DNA from 4 places in the Peribacillus simplex NBRC 15720 genome. Region 2 is predicted to be linked to each of the others. Evidence: riboswitches for the same ligand, from Rfam matches in the RefSeq annotation. Region 2 holds a riboswitch; each other region holds the start of a gene.
The links. Region 2 has a riboswitch for S-adenosylmethionine ahead of mtnK (S-methyl-5-thioribose kinase). Riboswitches for the same ligand answer to the same signal wherever they lie in the genome.
Positions count from the first base shown of each region.

Region 1 (4,916 bases), 310 kb from region 2:
CTTTTGCCTATCAGGCGACTAAAGGCGCTGTAAGAATGATGACACAGACAGCAGCTTTGGAATTGGGTGCTTTATGGCATTCGCGTAGTGGGCATTGCACCAGGCGGGGTTGACACTCCTATCATACAAGGCTATAAAGATATGGGAATCATCGAAAAATTGAATGCAAGTCAAATGCGCGGTAAATTAATTAAGCCAGAAACCATTGCAAATACCGTCTATCTATTATCGTTAGAGGAAGCGGATGCGATTAATGGAAGTGTAGTCATGGTCGATGATGGCTATGCATCTTTTAAGTGATTTTCTGAAAAGAAAACATCGTCCCAACCAGACGATGTTTTCTATTTATGATATATGGGAATATTGAATTCTAATAGATCAAAGGTAATATGTTGACCGATTGATACCATCAAGATATCATGGAAAATAATTGGTGAAACCGGTCTTATCTTTATAAAAGAAGGTTGATATTTTTGAAAAAAGGGCAGCAAACCAAAGAACGAATCATAAATGTAGCCCGGACTCTTTTTGCCACTAAAGGTTTTGACATGACAAGAACGAATGAAATTGCCTCTGCATGCAATGTTTCCGAAGCTACTATTTACAAATACTTTGATAGCAAAAAAGATTTGCTTTTGGCTACAATTACCCCTAATGAAAAAGAGGAATCTGAAGATGGGACTAGTCATCTTTCAACGGATGATCTAGTGGAGAATCATGTTTGCACCATGATAAAAAAAATTCTTGAAAATAAAGAACAGTTTTCGATATTATTTAGGGAAACACAATTCGATCAAGATATTTCAAAGCAATATGTAGATCAGATTTTCAAGCCAAATGCCAAGCATATTGAAATACAGAAGAGAATAGATAGCGGAGAGATACAATATATCTCTGATATTATCCTATTTAATGTAGGGATCATTTCTTTTACATTGGCATTATCTACACATTATGAGATCCATCAACAAAAAAAGGAGCCATATTTTACTTCTGAACGAATTAAGAGCATTGCTCAACTTTTGGTATATGGTATTCATGGTAAACAAAATCATACATAATGAAACGGTCATATTTGTGGCATGAGCATCAAGCCGCAAATATGACCGTTTTATTTTCATTCAGAGTCGATGAAGTCAACTGGTGAATTTATGAAACCCGAGTGTAAGATTTGACTTATATTTTTCAGACTATTACGATAAATGCATACTGCATGAAATGCTTTACGAAGATTTTATCTGGAAATCATGTAACATTGGAGGGGTATTAAATGAGCGATATCGTAATTTTATCAGGAAGTCCTGCTATACCATCAAGAACGGACATTTCACTAAAACATATTCAATCATTAGTCGAACACGAAGGATTTACCACAGCTTATTTCTCAATTACGGATTTCTCAGCAGATGATTTATTTCAAGGGAAATATAATAGCGAAGATATCTTAAAGCTTTCAGAGAGAATTCAAGCAGCTAGAGGTATCATTATTGGTTCACCTGTTTATAAGGCTTCTTATACAGGGGTATTGAAAGCCTTGATTGATTTGCTGCCAGAAGGTGCTTTTAAGGGTAAGCCAGTGCTGCCAATCATGATTGGAGGAAGTAACAGGCATCTATTGGCGATTGACTATGCGCTTAAACCATTAATTTCAATATTAAAAGGCGAGCCGCTGCAGGGCATTTATTTTGTTGATAAGGAAATAGATAAACAGAATTCAGAAAAACCGATTAATGATTTGGATTTAATTGATCGCGTCCAGAGTCAAGTTCAAGAATTTGTAGAAGCGATACAGTTAAGAAATTAATGACTTCAAGTAATCCCTTCTACAAAAGGAATGGAATTCGAGAAATTATTTTTTCAAGAAAGGACATGCGTCAATAATAGGCTTTTTATGAAAATAGACTTATTTTTTTGGAGACCTTATCTAAAAAGACGAGTCTATTTTCGTATTTATATGAACATAAAATCATAAATTGAATAGTGTGTATAAAAATAACAGTTAATCCATAATATTAAACCAAGTTATTTTATAAGAAAACTCCATTGACAAGGATTAAATATATGTTAATATTTAAAATAATAAAACTTATCCAGAGCGACGGAGGGAATTGGCCCTTTGAAGTCCAGCAACCTGCATGATGGATGCAAGGTGCTACCTCCAACAAAATGTTGATCATTTTGGAAGATAAGGTAAAGATATTTACCTTGGGATCTTTCCATCATGGAAAGATTTTTGTTTTTTTTGAAAAATTGTAGGCAAACCATAACAATGTAAGGTTGTATGGAATTATATAAATCTAAGAAATTCATTTAATCAGCGTTGAAAATAAAATATTCGCGGATTTTCTTAAAGGAGGAACTGGTTTGGATAAAGAGAATCAGCTTGAAGAAATATTTGAACGACTTCAAGAAATGCTTAATTCAATGAAATATGGATCCATTACACTTATTGTCCAGGATGGTAAAATCATTCAAATGGAAAGAAATGAAAAATTAAGAATTAAATAAGGTATCTGCTGACTAGAAAAACTAGAGGCGGGTTTAACTGATATAAAGAGAGTATTGGTTAGATTCGTCTCTTTTTCCTAGAATCAAATAAACCGGAGAAGATTACAACGGGTATTGATCAACAGTTACTCTAACCTGATACAGCAAGTTTTTAGAGGGGGCTACAAAGTTGGCTGCATTAATAAACTATGACAATTTCAACACAGGGGATTTACCTGTATTTCCTGAAGACAGTGAGACAAAAGGAGCTTTGGAAGTTCTGCAATGGGCGAATGACCATTATGGAAACAAACTGATTTATGCTTGTAGTTTTGGTATTGAAGGCATCGTGCTTACGGATTTATTGGCGAAGGTTAATCCTTCGGCGAAAATAGTTTTCCTTGATACAGATGTTCATTTTGAGGAAACTTACCAATTGATCGAGCAAGTGAAAAAGCGATATCCAAAGCTTTCGATCGAAATGAAGAAACCTGCCTTGACGCTTGAGGAACAAGCAGCGGAATATGGGGATGAATTATGGCTTAGAGATTCCAATAAGTGCTGTAACATTCGTAAAATCATTCCGCTTACCGATGTGCTTTCAATGGCAACAGCCTGGCTTTCGGGATTGCGGAGGGAGCAATCCGAAACAAGGGCTCTGACCGAGTATATCAATAAGGATAATAAGTTCAAGTCAGTTAAAATATGTCCACTCATACATTGGACGTGGAAAGATGTTTGGCGCTACGCCCATAAAAACGGACTTCCATATAATATCCTGCATGATAATGGATATCCGAGCATTGGATGTAAAACGTGTACAGCACCGGCCTTCAATGCAGATGATTTACGCTCTGGCCGTTGGCAAGGGGCTCAAAAAACGGAATGCGGATTGCATTTATCTTAAATAAATAGAAACCATAGGGGGAAATTAGCATGACAATCAGTTTACCGCACGGAGGAACATTAATCGATCTTTGGGAACCAAAATATGATTTTAGTAAAATAACAAAGTCAATCGAAATAGATGAAATTGCATTAAGTGATCTTGAATTGATAGGCACTGGTGCCTACAGTCCGATTAAAGGATTCTTTACAAAAAGTGACTATGAGACAGTGGTCAAGGAAATGAGGCTTAGCAGTGGGCATGTATGGAGCATCCCGATTACGCTGCCTTTGACCGAAGAAACTGCAGAAACCCTTACTTTAGGTGAAGAAGTGACGTTGACTCATGAAGGTGAAACATACGGAGTTCTATCCGTTTCCGATATTTACACTCCAGATAAGCAATTGGAAGCGACATTAGTATATCAAACGGATGATGAGAAGCATCCTGGAGTGAAAAATTTATATAACCGTGGGGATGTATATGTCGGCGGGGAAATAAAGTTGATCAAGAGAATAGAGCGTCCGCTATTTCAAGCTCATTATTTGGACCCGGTCGACACAAGGAAAGCTTTTGCGGAAAAAGGCTGGGAAACAGTTGTCGGATTCCAAACGAGGAACCCTGTTCACCGTGCTCATGAATACATTCAAAAGACAGCATTGGAGATTGTCGACGGCTTATTCTTAAATCCTCTCGTAGGTGCCACTAAATCCGATGACATTCCGGCAGATGTAAGAATGGAAAGCTATAAAGTGCTGCTTGAAAAATATTATCCTAAGGATCGCGTCTCCCTTGCAGTTTTCCCTGCTGCCATGCGTTATGCAGGACCAAGAGAAGCCATTTTCCATGCGATGGTCCGTAAAAATTATGGTTGCACCCATTTTATCGTCGGACGTGATCATGCGGGTGTGGGCGATTATTATGGCACATATGATGCTCAAAAAATCTTTGGGAATTTTAACGCAGATGAGTTAGGAATCACTCTATTATTCTTTGAACATAGTTTTTACTGTAAAGCATGTGGCAATATGGCTTCCGCTAAAACTTGTCCGCATGGCAAGGAAGACCATGTCATCCTTTCTGGAACGAAGGTAAGGGAAATGCTTCGTAATGGAGAAATTCCTCCAGCTACCTTTAGCCGTAAAGAAGTCATTGAGGTGTTGATCGAAGGTCTAAAAAAGAATGAAGTTTATAACTGATTGGATATAAATTGAAGTGTCACATGAAGAAGAGGGGGATTATTATATGAGTAAAAGTACGAATGTCACTTGGCATGAAACGTCATTGAACAAGGAGCTCCGTCGGAAGCAGAACGGGCATGAAAGCACAGTTCTATGGTTTACAGGACTCTCGGGTTCCGGAAAATCAACGATTGCGAACGCGGTCGCTAAAGAGTTATATAATCGGAATATTCGAAGTTATGTTTTAGATGGTGATAATATCCGCCACGGATTAAATAAAGATTTAGGTTTTTCTGAAGAGGATCGAACCGAGAATATTAGGCGAATCGGTGAGGTATCGAAGTTATTCGTGGATAGTGGGC
Region 1 covers NZ_CP017704.1:5,299,730-5,304,645, forward strand. Annotated here, with positions in the region: partial or broken gene BS1321_RS25570 (SDR family NAD(P)-dependent oxidoreductase) at 1-300, shown strand, start outside; gene BS1321_RS25575 (TetR/AcrR family transcriptional regulator) at 474-1,061, shown strand; gene ssuE (NADPH-dependent FMN reductase) at 1,271-1,804, shown strand; SAM riboswitch class I at 2,084-2,192, shown strand; gene BS1321_RS25585 (YezD family protein) at 2,365-2,508, shown strand; gene BS1321_RS25590 (phosphoadenylyl-sulfate reductase) at 2,690-3,394, shown strand; gene sat (sulfate adenylyltransferase) at 3,424-4,572, shown strand; gene cysC (adenylyl-sulfate kinase) at 4,619-4,916, shown strand, end outside.
Region 1: another riboswitch for S-adenosylmethionine. It lies ahead of BS1321_RS25585 (YezD family protein); the one in region 2 lies ahead of mtnK (S-methyl-5-thioribose kinase).

Region 2 (4,916 bases):
ACATAAAGATGGTCTTGTAATAGTTCAAGAGCTTCTATTACACTCTTATTCCCTACTGCGAAGCCAACTCTCCACCCTGCCATATTGTATGTTTTCGATAATGTGTATATTTCTATTCCTACATCCTTCGCTCCCTCCGCCTGGAGAAAGCTTATCGGTTTTTTTCCGTCGAATCCTATCGCCCCATAGGCGAAATCGTGGACCACGCAAATTGAATGGTCTTTAGCAAAGGAGACGGTTTCATCAAAGAAACTTTCAGTTGCAGAAGCACCTGTGGGATTATTGGGATAGTTCAAAAACATCATTTTGGCTTTATCAAGAACTTCTTTATGTATGTCATTGTATTTCGGAAGAAAATCATTTTCTTCTGTCAAGGGCATCAGTTCGGTCTTTGCCTGGGCTAAAACAACACCGGAAAGATAATCCGGATAGCCGGGATCTGGAACTAGGATCGTATCGCCTGGATTCAATAAACACTGCGGCAGTTCGACAAGGCCTGCCTTTCCCCCGAAGAGAATCGCCACTTCAGTATTCGGATCCAGCTTGACACCGTATTCACGTTCATAAAAGACGGCAGCAGCATCTTTTAAATATTGATGTCCCCGGAATGGCGAATATTTATGATTAATCGTTTTTTCAGCGGCAGACTGCAAACTTTTCACGATATGTTCTGGCGTCGGCTGATCAGGGTTTCCCTGGCCTAAATTAATGACATCATGTCCTTGCGCCGTGATCGCATTGACTTTTGCGACTAGTGAAGCAAAAAACTGCTTGGGCAGGTCCTGAAGCTGTCTGGATTTTTCAAATTGCACCATTTATACACCTTCTCTGAAATTTCTTGAAATTCTAGTCACAAATGATATATGTTTATCATAGTCTTGTAAAGCATTTTTTACATGTGGGGGTTTTAAACGATGAAGTGGAAAATAGCTTGTATTCAAATGGATATAGCCTTCGGGCAACCAGATATCAATTTTCAGGTTGCAGAACAATGGATGGAAAAAGCAGCACGGTCAGAACCCGATATCGTCATTTTACCAGAGCTTTGGACAACCGGATACGACTTGACCAGGTTAAATGAGATTGCTGATCAAGAGGCAGAAAAAACGATTGAATTTTTTAAAACACAAGCAAAGAAACACCAGTTTCACATCATCGGCGGTTCCATTGCGAAAAAGACAAGCAAAGGGATCTATAACACCATGATCATCATCGATAAACATGGAAATCTTATTAAAGAATATGATAAGCTTCACTTATTCCAGTTAATGGATGAACATCATTTCCTGCAGCCAGGAGAAAAAGATGGTTTATTTACTCTTGATGAAAAAATATGTGCTGGATTCGTTTGTTATGACATCCGTTTCCCTGAATGGCAGCGAGCCCATACCGTTCAAGGCGCGGAAGTTCTATTCGTTACGGCTGAATGGCCAAAGCCGAGACTCGATCACTGGAGAGCCTTATTGATTAGCCGTGCCATCGAGAACCAAGCCTATGTTGTAGCCGTAAATCGTTCAGGTTCGGATGTCAATAATATATTTGCGGGTCATTCCTTGATTATTGATCCATGGGGGAATATCATAAGTGAAGCCGGAGAAGGAAACGAACTCTTGACAGGCACCTTGGACTTCAATAAAGTTACGGAAGCCCGTAACAAAATACCTGTATTCGAAGATCGCCGACCTGATTTTTATTAATTTACCCATTGACAAACTATTTAAAATGTTGATATTATTTTCCCGAAGATTAAAATTTCAGAAAACATTTACTCTTATCAAGAGCAGGCTGAGGGATAAAGGCCCTATGAAGCCCAGCAACCGACTGTAATACCATTGTGAAATGGGGCGGATTCACCGCCGGATTATAAAATCCACAGAGCACGGTGCTAATTCCACCAGAATTCATTTTCTGGAAGATAAGAGGTCCGAAGCCAAAACTTCTGCCTCTTTCTATATGAAAGAGGCTTTTTTATTCTTATTTTGAATCTGGAGGGGAAAAGAATGACTCAAAACCATTCAAATTTTAAGAGATTAACAAACGAAACAGCTATAACCCTTGCAAAAAAACTTGGGTTGGTCAATGCGGATGCAAGTTTAAAGTGTAACGAAATCGGCGATGGAAACTTGAATTATGTTTTTCATATTACAGACACAGTCACAAACAAAGGAATAATAATCAAACAAGCGGTCCCTTATGCCAAGGTACTTGGTGAAAGCTGGCCGCTAACATTGAAAAGGGCATCCATTGAAGCGAATGCACTGATTCATTTCAGAAGCTATTGCCCCGAATTCGTACCGCAGGTCTATTATTCGGATGAACAGCTTGCCATCACAGTCATGGAGGATTTATCGCACTTGAAAATCGTAAGAACAGGATTGATCGATGGCGATTCATATCCTTTGCTTTCACAGCATATTGGTGAATATGTTGCGAAGACGGCATTTTATACATCCGATTATCATTTAGAACCATCCGCGAAAAAGGAAGTGGCCCGACATTTCACGAATCCGGAACTCTGCAAAATCACTGAGGTCTTTATTTTCACGGATCCATTTTTTGAGGAACTCCCGGGAGATTTCGAGGTGGAATTGACTGATGCCGCCAAAAATATATGGAATGATCAAGAAGTGATACTTGAGGTCGCTAAGCTGAAACAAAGCTTTGAAACCGAGCAGGAAGCCTTGCTTCATGGAGATTTACATACTGGAAGTATATTTGCAAGTGAAACTGAAACAAAGGTTATTGATCCTGAATTCGCTTTTTATGGGCCCGTTGGTTTTGATCTTGGTCAATACACCGCCAACCTTCTTTTTCAGGCAATTACACGAAATGGCGCTGGTAAGGAAGAGATTTTCTCACACCTTCATGAATTTTGGAATGCCTTTGAAGAAACTTATACCGAATTATGGGAAGCCCAAAATAAAAGCCCATTCCGCCATGTGAAAGGGTATCTGCCTTATTTGCTGACAAAATTCAAAAAAGATGCATTCGGTTTTGCAGGCTGTGAACTGATTCGGCGAACCATTGGCCTTTCCCATGTTGCAGATTTAAACGTCATTGAAGATAAAGAATCAAGGATCGCTGCCAAAACGGCAACATTGGAAATTGGTGCTTTTTTAATTAAAAAACGGGAAGAATTAGATGTTCCAGCTGTCATTGAAGCGTTGAAGCAACGTACACTGCCATCTTATTCAACCATTTAAAAGGAGACTTGCACATGACTACACTAGCACCCTTACCATATTCGGTACAATGGGATGATACCCATATTACATTATTAAATCAACAAGCCCTTCCTTCCATAACTGAATTTATAGAACTTCATTCTGTTGATGATGTATATGACAGCATTTTGACTTTAAAAGTTCGCGGTGCCCCTGCAATTGGACTGACGGCAGCATTTGGTGTTGCACTTGGTGCCAAACAGGAAACAACCGCTGAAATAGGGGAATTCAAGAAAAATGTAACGAGGCATATTGAAAAACTCGCCTCTTCACGGCCAACTGCAGTAAACCTTTTTTGGGCTTTAAAGAGGATGGAGAACACCTTGCAAGCTGCGCAAAGCATTTCAACTGCCAAGGAAGCACTTGTATCGGAGGCTAAAGCCATCTTTGCTGAAGATGAAGAAATGTGCAGGAAAATCGGGGAACATGGTTTATCCTTATTCACTAGAGGAGATTCCATTCTAACGCATTGCAACGCTGGGGGAATTGCCACAGCTCGGTATGGCACAGCCTTGGCTCCCTTCCACCTGGCTAAAGAAAGGGATTTTCCGTTAAAAGTGTACGCATGTGAAACCAGGCCTGTCCTGCAAGGGGCGCGTTTGACTGCTTGGGAATTGATGCAAGCGGGGGTTGATGTCACCTTAATTTCTGATAATATGGCTGCCCATACGATTCATCAGAAACGAATAAATGGAATTATCGTCGGGGCCGACAGGATTGCGGCTAATGGAGATACAGCCAATAAAATCGGGACATTGGGATTGGCCATATTAGCCAAGCACTTTGGTATCCCCTTTTATGTGGCCGCACCATCAAGCACATTCGACCTATCTATCGAATCCGGCACATCCATCCCGATCGAAGAACGGAATGAAGCGGAAATCACCTTCATTCAAGGTGTAAGGATCGCTCCGGAAAACGTGAAGACTTTCAATCCAGCCTTTGACGTTACACCGAATCATCTAATTACAAGCATTATTACCGAAAACGGCATCATAACACCGGATTTCATCAAAAACATTCCGCATTTTGTTAATTGATCCAGGCTCCTTTGTTGGTGATAAAAAACGAGAAGGATTTCATATCCCTCTCGTTTTTTAAAGATGATCGTTTATGATTATTCTTGCGAGGTCTATAATACAATAATTTAAGTGAATTCGAACATATTCACTTAATATAAGGATGTTTTCGATAACAAAAGAGAATTGGAAATTCTTATTATTTTGAAAAGAACTCCTGAAGTGCCTTCTTATTTTTAGTGTAGTCCATTTCCAAAACAGCTCCGGTCTGGGGATATATTTCATCTTTAAAGCTTCCTTCCACTGGAACCCTTAAGGTTTCGACGGTGTCCGGTGTATGGAAGACGGCTTTTGGACCCATTTCCATTATTGTTTTCAGTCCAATATCTGTATCCAAGTACGAGAGCCCTTGTTCGATGATACTAGGAAGGGCTGCCATCCCTTCGAAGGATGAGATTTGATTTATAAACGCTGTTTTTAATTGAACCATTACTTCTTGTTGACGCTCTACCCTTCCAAAATCACTTTCATCGTCATGTCTAAAACGGACATATTTCAATATTTCCTCACCATGTAAAACATTTTTACCGACGCTTGCTTGAATGCTCATATCATCAATGATTTCCTGATCCACATTCACCGCTACCCCCTCAGGTGCAAGTAAATCGACCAT
Region 2 covers NZ_CP017704.1:4,992,560-4,997,475, reverse strand. Annotated here, with positions in the region: gene BS1321_RS24180 (pyridoxal phosphate-dependent aminotransferase) at 1-815, opposite strand, end outside; gene BS1321_RS24175 (carbon-nitrogen family hydrolase) at 915-1,697, shown strand; SAM riboswitch class I at 1,769-1,922, shown strand; gene mtnK (S-methyl-5-thioribose kinase) at 2,001-3,203, shown strand; gene mtnA (S-methyl-5-thioribose-1-phosphate isomerase) at 3,218-4,264, shown strand; gene BS1321_RS24160 (LCP family protein) at 4,443-4,916, opposite strand, start outside.

Region 3 (4,916 bases), 2.1 Mb from region 2:
TAATGATGATACACTATTGTTCAATAGCTTAAAGCATAGTGAGTCCTTCCCGGACTTCGCATCATTCTGGGAAACAAAAAAAAGGGATTTATTAAAAAGGAGCTACATTGCTCAACAGGCGATCATACCAAAAAAACTTTTTGGACATCGTTACGATTACCGGATTCTGGTTCATTATGAAAAAGGTTTTTATAAAGTGACCGGCAAAGCGGTAAGGATGTCACAAACTCAGGAAATCACCACCCACACTCCCCGAGGGGGTAAGCTTTTTCCTTATCAAGACCTGCAATCAAGAAGCCTGGATCTAAAATTAGCGAAAATCGCCCAAAAATGCGGAGAGATACTTTCAAAAAAAATCGGGTTTCTCGGAGAGTTTTCCATTGATATAGGGGAAGACGAATCAGGCTCTCTCTTCATATACGAAGTTAACTCAAAGCCCATGCAATTCGATGAGGAGGAAATTGAAACAAACAGGCTTTTGCATTTAAAAAATCTTTTCATTGAATTAACTTTTCCTAACCTGACAATAAAATAACACCTCCAGCTGCTGTTTTCCATTATAATTAAATGAGAAACTGTATATATGGAGGTAATACATATGATCACTCATTTTCAATGGGCACCATTGCATAAGAATCTGCCAGGATGGAAAATTTCCTTTTACTTCAACAAGCAGGCAGTCCAGGCCTTGTATCATAAAGATGGATCCATCGAGTGGACAGCCAATCCGCCCTCTGAAACAGATGAAGCCAAACTCAAAAGCATGATACATGATTTAATGATCTTCCATGTATACGAATGACCCCCCTTTACATTCATGAAATCCCTAAACAGAATAAAAAAAACTCCTTTGCCTAAACTAAAGAAAAGGCTAGGAGGGATTTATCTTGGATAAAGAAAAAATGACATTTTTGAAGGATACCGAATATGAAGGCAAGAACTCCGCTTTCTTAGACATCGACCGTTACATCAATGAAGGACTGGCTGGTGGAAATGTTTATTCAGCTGCTGACCTTCAAAACATTGAAGAAGCACATGATTTTTATGATGAAACAGATCCAAACGAAAATAAATAATAATGTTCGGAGCCTCCTTTAGGTGGCTCCTTTTTATAAAACTGCCAACTCTTCCTTTAGCCCGAACATTTCTTTATTAATTATTACATAAGCCTTTTCAAGATTAAGTAAATACTCTACTTTTTCATTTGAATTTTTTGCCTTCACATTAATTTCCTTGTTCAACCTTGCATAATTTTCACTTAAAGAAACCATTTCCTCCCCAGAAAAATTATACATAACCTGAGCTTTTAAAAAATCCGTATAGTACCTAACTGTTCCAAACATGCATTACACCTCTTTAAATTTTTTATAAAGAATACTTTTCTTTGTTCCATAGGAAGAAGAGTTCTCCTTATGATTTTGATAAAAGTCTACTATTAAATCGGATTCCTTCTTAAAAAATAAAAAAACAACTTCCCGATTAGAAGTTGTTAGAGTGCAAACGAAACGAAACATAACAAAAAATAAACATGAATTTTCCATTTTTCTAAAAATGAAAAACATGCTTTTGTCAATTTTCGCACTTAACACCTCCTATCCTCGTAGGCTTATGATGCTGTGCTAAAAATAGGCAGGTATCCTGGCTCATGATCATCGCTTTTCGAACCTTCCCATCCCCTTTTGCAGAAGACAGTGGCATTACTCGAATCGCTCTCATATACAGTTGCGGGACAGCGCCGGACTCTAACCGGACTTCCCTTTTAAGCAGACAATCCTCAAAAATATTGCCTGCACCTTTTTCTAGACGTATTTAATTTTCAGTTTAAATGTATCGAATTATCCATTAAATTACAATTTGTGCTACGGTGTTCAAAAAGAAATTTGCTTAGAACCTCTTCCATTACACAAAACCACTAATTAGTGTTTTGCTAGATTATCCTTATTAATCAATACTTTTTCTTTTAATATCGATGTAATGATATGCTCTGAATCCCATTCATGCCCAGATATCTCGATAAGGGGATAGCGGTTCGGTAAAACGACCTGCTGGATTTCATGAACGGTCAGTCCTTGAGAATGTAAGCGTAAAATTTCACCTTGGAGGTTTTCCAAATAATCGAGTTTTTTTCGAAACATTTCCTTCCCATCAGGCACATGCCCAGCATGGCAGCAAAACACTTCCCCGAAGTCATATTGAAGTAATTTTTTTATGGAATCGATGATGACCGGGACAGACTCTTCCCGTAAGACAAGCTTTGTTTTTGGCGTTACGAAAAGGTCTCCTGAAAAGAGCATGCCATTACTGTGATTCAAATACACCATATGGTCCTTCGCATGACCAGGTGTAAAAATCGGCTCCCACGTTTGGGTACGGGAATGAATGGCCTTCCCTAGCGGCTCAGCTTTAAAGGCGTCTCTCTTTCCCCAGAAAATTTTGCGATATTCAGGATATACAGCATCCTTTGCACAAACCTCAACCGACATCGGGTGAATGAAAAGCGGGACCTTTTTATGTTCCTGTATCCATGCAGCGCCCCCCGTATGGTCTTCATGATAGTGAGTCAGGGCCACTGAGTCGAAGTCTGAGGACTCATAGAATGGAATAAGCTCTTCCAATAAAATCTCTGCTCCAGTATCTATCAATAGGCCATCCGTTAAAAAGACATAAACACTCATCCCCGACTTGTTCCCGCCAGGAGTCCCTTGCACACAAACCACATCATTTACCGTCTTAATCTCTATCATTCAATCGCCTCCCCCATCATTGTACAACAATAGTTTCATCTTCCTTTTTTTAACTTTACTATAATAAATGTAGTACCACTTTACCTTTTTGACAAGGAAATATTGGAATAATTAACCTGGATGGAAATGCTGGATTATTACATAATAGCCCTTTTTCCACAAATCTTTTCAACGGACCGTACCAAATTTAACGACAAAAATCATCCCAAAATCACAGAAACGATTGACATTGTCGAATTTTACAAATAATATAGATTATATTATAAAACTTGAAATATTCTAAAATAATAATTTACTTATCAAGAGTGACGGAGGGATCAGGCCCTGTGATGTCCAGCAACCGCCCTTAGGGAACGGTGCCACTTCCTGCAGGATGATTGCATTCTGAAAGATAAGACGAGATATAATTTCGCTGCCTCTTTCTGAATGATAGAGGCAGCTTTTTTAATGTTTAAGGGGGAAAGCTCATGATTGAAATCCGTTCAGTCCGAAAGGAATACGTCTCGAAGAAAAACCGAGTTATCGGAGTGGATAACGTTTCTTTGACCATTAAAACAGGCGAAGTGTATGGAATTGTCGGCTACAGCGGAGCTGGAAAAAGCTCATTACTCCGCTGCTTGAATTTGCTTGAACGTCCGACAGGTGGAAATATCATCATCGACGGCATTGATTTAACATCTTTATCAAGTAAAGAGCTTCGTAAACAACGCCAAAAAATCGGAATGATATTCCAGCACTTTTCCCTGGTCAGTTCAAAAACCGTTTATGAAAATGTCGCTTTCGCCTTAAAGGCCGCGCATCGATCGAAGGATGCCATCAGGTTACGTGTATTGGAATTGTTGGAAATCGTAGGCCTCAGCGATAAGAAAGATGTTTATCCGGCACAGCTTAGCGGTGGACAGAAGCAGCGGGTCGGCATTGCTCGCGCCTTAGCGAATGATCCCACTGTACTATTATGTGATGAAGCGACTTCAGCCCTTGATCCAACAACTACAAAAGCGATTTTACAGTTATTGAAAAAGATAAGCAGTGAGCTTGGTATCACCATCGTGTTGATTACACATGAAATGGAAGTGGTCAAAGAACTATGCCACCGAGTCGCTGTCATGCAGGATGGCCGGGTAATTGAGGAAGGTCCCGTTTATGAAATATTTTCACAGCCTAAGCAGGAATTAACGAAGCAATTCATTAGCAGTGTACTGGATTTCGAACTCCCTTCGCACTTGATTGAAGAAAGTAAAGGTACGATTATTAAAATTCAATTCGAAGGGCATACCGCCGGTGAGTCGATTCTTTCGGATACTCTCCAATCCCATTCAGTAAAGGGTAATATTTTACACGGTAAAATTGAGTATATCCAGGATGTCCCTTTAGGCATTTTGATCATCGAGTTAATTGGCGATGCCGCCCAAATTCATTCGGCATTGGACTATATAAAAAATCGTTCCAGTTCTGTGGAGGTGTTAAAACATGTCACTGCTTGATCCCATCATCAATATTTTACCTGATCTTAATAAAGCCTTTCTTGAAACGATTTATATGGTCGGCGTTTCCCTTGCAGTAGCTCTGCTGATTGGTTTACCGCTTGGAGTATTGCTGTTTACGACAACCAGGAATTTATTTTTTGAAAATAGCATCGTGAACCGATCTCTCGGTTTCGCAGTCAATATTGTACGTTCAATCCCGTTCATCATTCTATTGGTCGCCCTCCTTCCTTTAACGGACCTTCTTACGGGATCGACGATAGGGCCAAGAGCGGCTTCTGTTTCCCTTTCCGTATCCGCAATACCTTTTTTTGCAAGGATCGTTGAATCGGCATTACGTGAAATAGACAGAGGAGTGATTGAAGCTGCAATTGCCGTAGGTGCCACTCCATGGATGATCATTAAGGATGTACTTCTTCCAGAGGCAAAACCGGGAATCATTCAAGGACTTACATTAACGACCATTTCGCTTATCGGTTACTCTGCAATGGCAGGGACAATCGGCGGAGGCGGAATTGGCGACCTGGCCATCCGGTACGGATATTACCGTTATGACAACACAGTCATGATCACGACGATCGTCGTGCTGATCTGCCTTGTGCAAATCATTCAAATGGTTGGTGACAAAGCCTCATACATAGTTAACAAACGATAGGATCAGTCATTTTTTCAATGATTCAATACATTT
Region 3 covers NZ_CP017704.1:1,425,945-1,430,860, forward strand. Annotated here, with positions in the region: gene BS1321_RS06745 (YheC/YheD family endospore coat-associated protein) at 1-535, shown strand, start outside; gene BS1321_RS06750 (YheE family protein) at 599-802, shown strand; gene BS1321_RS06755 (hypothetical protein) at 888-1,076, shown strand; gene BS1321_RS06760 (hypothetical protein) at 1,110-1,343, opposite strand; cobalamin riboswitch at 1,612-1,812, opposite strand; gene BS1321_RS06770 (MBL fold metallo-hydrolase) at 1,917-2,744, opposite strand; SAM riboswitch class I at 3,038-3,142, shown strand; gene BS1321_RS06775 (methionine ABC transporter ATP-binding protein) at 3,212-4,228, shown strand; gene BS1321_RS06780 (methionine ABC transporter permease) at 4,215-4,883, shown strand.
Region 3: another riboswitch for S-adenosylmethionine. It lies ahead of BS1321_RS06775 (methionine ABC transporter ATP-binding protein); the one in region 2 lies ahead of mtnK (S-methyl-5-thioribose kinase).

Region 4 (4,916 bases), 1.9 Mb from region 2:
GCTGCATGGCCTCCTTTAAGTAGAACGGCTTTGGGACCCATTTCTTGTATCGAAATGCATGCCCTGTAGAAATCTTGTTCCGTCCGAATCGACAAACCTGTAAGTACTTCCGCTTCCGGTACATTTGGGGTTACAAGTGTTGCAAGCGGAAGCAAATCCATTTTTAAGGCAGAGACAGCTTTTTCGTCGAGCAAATGGTGGCCGCTTTTGGAAATCATGACAGGGTCAAGGATAACGATGGCAGGCATGAAGGTTTTAAGGGACGCAGCGACTGTTTCCACTATTTCTTTTGATCCAAGCATGCCTATTTTTACTGCATCGACAGGAATATCTTCAAAGATAGCAGCAATTTGATCTGATATGATAGCTGTTTCAATTGGCTGTACTGAACGGACTTCCATTGTATTTTGTGCGGTTACGGCTGTGATGGCAGACATCCCAAAGACACCATGTGCAGAAAATGTTTTTAGATCCGCTTGTATTCCAGCACCGCCCCCTGAATCAGAGCCTGCGATGGTTAATGCTGTTTTCATAAAAAAACCCCTTCATATAATTATTTTTTAGAAGTATTTTAAGTAATATGAAAGCTAAAATCGCACCTGCGAATGAACTGAGCATAAAAGCCGGTAAAAAACCAAAAAGAGCAGCTTTTTCTCCCAATAGGAGGATGGCAAGTGGATAACAGGCTAGGGAACCGAGAATGCCGGTCCCGATCACTTCCCCTAAGCAAGCGAATTTTAAGCTTTGTGTTTTTCGATAAAGGATGGCAGCCAAAAGTGCACCGATCATGCTGCCGGGAAAGGCGAAAATTGAACCGGTACCAGACATGTTTCTAATGATGGATACTAAAAAGGCTTGAGTCACAGCATAAGCAGGCCCTAATAGAACGGCAGTCAGGACATTTGCCAGATGCTGAATAGGAAAGACCTTTGCAAATCCTGCAGGGATGAAAATAAATGAACTGGTCAGCGTCGTTATAGCCGTGATCATTGCAGTCAACGTCAGTTTCTTGATAGGATTTATCATCATGTCAACGACCTACAGTGGCCAATCCTGCTCATTTTGAACCATATCCCAGAATAAATATTCATATCGGGAAGTAACCAAAAAGTGCTTTTCTAATCTAAGAAGTTCCTTTTCTGGCATCCCTTCCGTCAATTCTTCCAACAAAGCGATCAGCCACTTGTGTGCTTCCCCGAATTCAGGAGATGAATAGGACCTTATCCAATCTGCATAGCGATTGTTCTCCAATGCTGCTCCATTTTGTTCTTTTAATAGCAAACCGATTTCATAATAATCCCAAGCGCAAGGCAGGAGACAGGCGATCAAGTCTGCCAAAGTCCCATGCTGAGCTGCATTTAGCATGTAACCTGTATAGGCTAGAGTGGTTGGAGTAGGTTCTGTATCTTCCAATTCCTTGGAACTGATCCCGAATTCGGAGGCATAATGCCGATGAATATCCATTTCCACTTGAAGGGTTTCATTTAAAATACTCGCAAACTTTGCCATGGTTTCGATGTTATGAGCTTTGATGACACCTAAAGCAAAGAGCTTGGAATAATCCATGAGATAGATATAGTCCTGCTTCAGGTAATAGGCAAATTTCTTTTCAGGAAGAGTGCCGTTTCCAATTGCCTGGACAAAGGGATGTGAATGGTTCCTTTTCCAAATCTCTTTTGCCCGTGCATGCAGTCTATCACTGAATGTTTCTAATTTAGTATTCTCCATTGTTCATCCTCCTTTAGAATGGATCCCCTTGTAAATAAAAAAACCCGTTCCTGAATACGGAACGGGGTAGATGGATATAGCCTGTAAATGGACGATATCATCCACTTCCCTCCGCCGGTATGAGCCGGTTCAGGTTCAAAGGGTCCGGAACTAATTCCATCTCAGTCTTAAAAAAAGACTCCCCTAGTGGTGTGAATTGTATGTAATTACTGACATCATATCAGAAAGACAAGAAAATGCAACCCGTATTTGAAAGAGCAATCACTTTATGTCCAGGAAAAAAGGGAGAACCAGGTAATTGACTTTTGATGATTATTAGGATAAAATCATGTCTACATCATTTATATATCGAATTCTTATCCAGAGAGGTGGAGGGACTTGGCCCAATGAAACCTCGGCAGCGGACCCGTTTTGGGAACTGTGCTAAATCCAACAAGCGTATGCTTGGAAGATAAGAAGAGCCGTACGGACACTGTCAGCCTCTTCTTGAATTAGAAGGGGCTTTTATTTTTGGGAAATAACGTTTAGTGACATAATAGAAAAGGTATATATAATTTGGTGAAAATCAAACAAGTTGATAAAGTTTAGCTATCTAGAAGCAGGCTCTAGGATGACTAGGAAAGGAGCCATTTACATGGCAGAATTATTTAAGAGGATTGAACAGAGGAAGGCAAAGCTTATTGAAGAGTTATTGGCTAATGGAGTATACAAAACCTCTGATGAAAGGCACCTTTATGATGCCCCATTAAAAGTACTTGAAGATGAATATAAGATTGTTATAAATAGACCTAATAACGAGTCACCTTCTGAATGGATGACATAGTAAGTGATGGACTATATTTTGGGTTCTTTGATAAGGGATATGATGTAAGCATTCGCAGTCTACACTAGTGGGTGCTTTTTTTGCGTTTAATAGAAAATGACATAAAATATACATAATTAAAGAATAAAATAGGTTATTTGTCACATTTATCCTATAAAATAACACATTTAATTTCTGAAAAATAGTTGATTTTAACTAGTAGTTTCATTATGATGAAAGTGTAAAAATATTGAATAAATGGGAGGTGACTATATAATGCCTTGCCGTAAGGTAACTATAGAAAAAGTAGAAGAGAAGAGACAAGAAATGATCAAATTGGCAGCAATTTACGGCCTAACAAGTCTGCTAACTGTTCAAGCCAGTCAAGAATTGGATACGCTATTAAATGCGTTAACAAGTAAAAGAGATTCTGAATATTTTTCCCTCCAGAAAGCATATAGGTATTTTTAAATTAGCCAATTCGACCTCGATTAATCTGAAAAAGCTACTGCTCAAGGCAATAGCTCTAAAGAATTATATTAAATATCGACACGTTTACCAAGAATGATCAAATCCCTCTCAATGCCATCCAGCTCGGCAACTTGAGGTAAATGTGCCCATTCTTCAAACCCGAACTTTGAAAAAAGCTTAAGGCTTGGTATATTGTGAGCGAAAATGAAACCCAATAGAGTCTTAACACCTAATTTTGGACTCAATTCAATTGCCTTTTGAATCGAAATTTGACCGATTCCTTTTCCCCGGAAATAATCATCAATATAAATGCTGATTTCGGCAGTGGAATTATAGGCCGGTCGGCCATAAAAGGATTGAAAGCTCATCCATCCAGCAGTTTTCCCTTCTATAGTAATGATATATAGCGGTCTACTTTCTGAATGATGTTCCTCAAACCATTTAACCCTCGATTGGACGGATACAGGTTCCGTATCTGCCGTGACCATTCTTGAAGCAATTGTCGAATTATATATTTCAACAATTCTGGGTAGATCAGATAGTTCTGCCTCACTAAACTCTATGTGTTCTTCCATGATTAAAACTCCTAACTATCATTTATTCAATCTCCAGAATGAAGGGAAATCCCGTTTTTTGTTAAGGGACGGTGAATGACACCCAATCCATTGAAAGTTTTATATTATCATACACGCTTAACTCTTTATCTGACAATTCTTTTTTTATGTTAAGACTGCAGATTTTTTGGGTATGTAAAAGATTAAATGCTTCTAGTAAAAAGACAAGAGGAGAACCAAATGAAAAAATTGGCAGGTTTATTGATTATAGTACTAGTTATATGTTTTGCTGCATATGAATTTCAGGCCTCGGAGTCGGAGGATGTGCAAAGGGTGATGGCTTTTGGAGATTCATTAACCTATGGAAAAGGGGATAAGGACGGGGAAGGATATATAGAAGGTCTGGAAGATGAATTGAATAATCCGGAATCGGAACAAAAAGTGAGTTTTTGGAATTACGGTATAAAAGGCCAGGAAACGGATGGGGTGATGAAACAGCTTGATGATTACCGCATTAAAACGAAACTTGATGAAGCCGATACTTTCATCGTTTATATTGGAACGAATGACTTGATCAATAGTAATGGAGGGGACTTGGAGAAAATAAGTGACCGAAAAATCAATGAGGGTAAACGGGAGTATATCAGCCATCTGAATAAGATTACATCAACACTGATAGATGCAAACGGTAAAGCGGATATTCTGGTAGTAGGACTATATAACCCAAGTAAAGGCAATCAAAAACTTGAAAAGCACATTCACGATTATAACCAGTCAATAAAGGGAATAGCGGATAAAGATAAAAGGATGTTATTCATTCCTACGAATGATCTTTTTGAAGATAAAAAGAAAACAGAGTATTTCAGTGATAAGTTACATCCGAATGAAAAAGGGTATCAGCTCATTGCGAATCGGGTTTTGGAAAGTTATGATTTCAAATGAAAGAAAAAAATGCACAAGAAGGCTTTCTGTGCATTTTTGCCTGCTAAGTCGCTAGGAATTTGATATGACTTTTAGTTGAGGGAACTGCAAGTCATGGAGCTGCTTGTATCTGCCGTTATTTTGCAATAACTGTTCATGTGTTCCTTTTTCCTGAACCTGCCCTTTTTCCAGAACGACAATTTGATCGGCATTATGAATGGTTGATAAACGATGTGCGATGACTATTGAAGTGCGGTTTATCAATAAACGTGACAATGCTTCCTGGATCAAATGTTCGGATTCTGTATCCAGGGCCGCCGTTGCTTCATCGAGAATGATGATTTGCGGATTTTTCAAAAGTGCCCGGGCAATGGCAATGCGCTGTTTTTGTCCACCTGAAAGCTTGACTCCGCGCTCTCCAATTTGAGAATCATAACCAT
Region 4 covers NZ_CP017704.1:1,207,933-1,212,848, reverse strand. Annotated here, with positions in the region: gene thiD (bifunctional hydroxymethylpyrimidine kinase/phosphomethylpyrimidine kinase) at 1-533, opposite strand, end outside; gene thiW (energy coupling factor transporter S component ThiW) at 502-1,029, opposite strand; gene tenA (thiaminase II) at 1,039-1,728, opposite strand; TPP riboswitch at 1,818-1,923, opposite strand; SAM riboswitch class I at 2,082-2,186, shown strand; gene BS1321_RS05630 (Fur-regulated basic protein FbpA) at 2,363-2,551, shown strand; gene BS1321_RS05625 (aspartyl-phosphate phosphatase Spo0E family protein) at 2,807-3,001, shown strand; gene BS1321_RS05620 (GNAT family N-acetyltransferase) at 3,070-3,576, opposite strand; gene BS1321_RS05615 (GDSL-type esterase/lipase family protein) at 3,796-4,497, shown strand; gene BS1321_RS05610 (ABC transporter ATP-binding protein) at 4,549-4,916, opposite strand, start outside.
Region 4: another riboswitch for S-adenosylmethionine. It lies ahead of BS1321_RS05630 (Fur-regulated basic protein FbpA); the one in region 2 lies ahead of mtnK (S-methyl-5-thioribose kinase).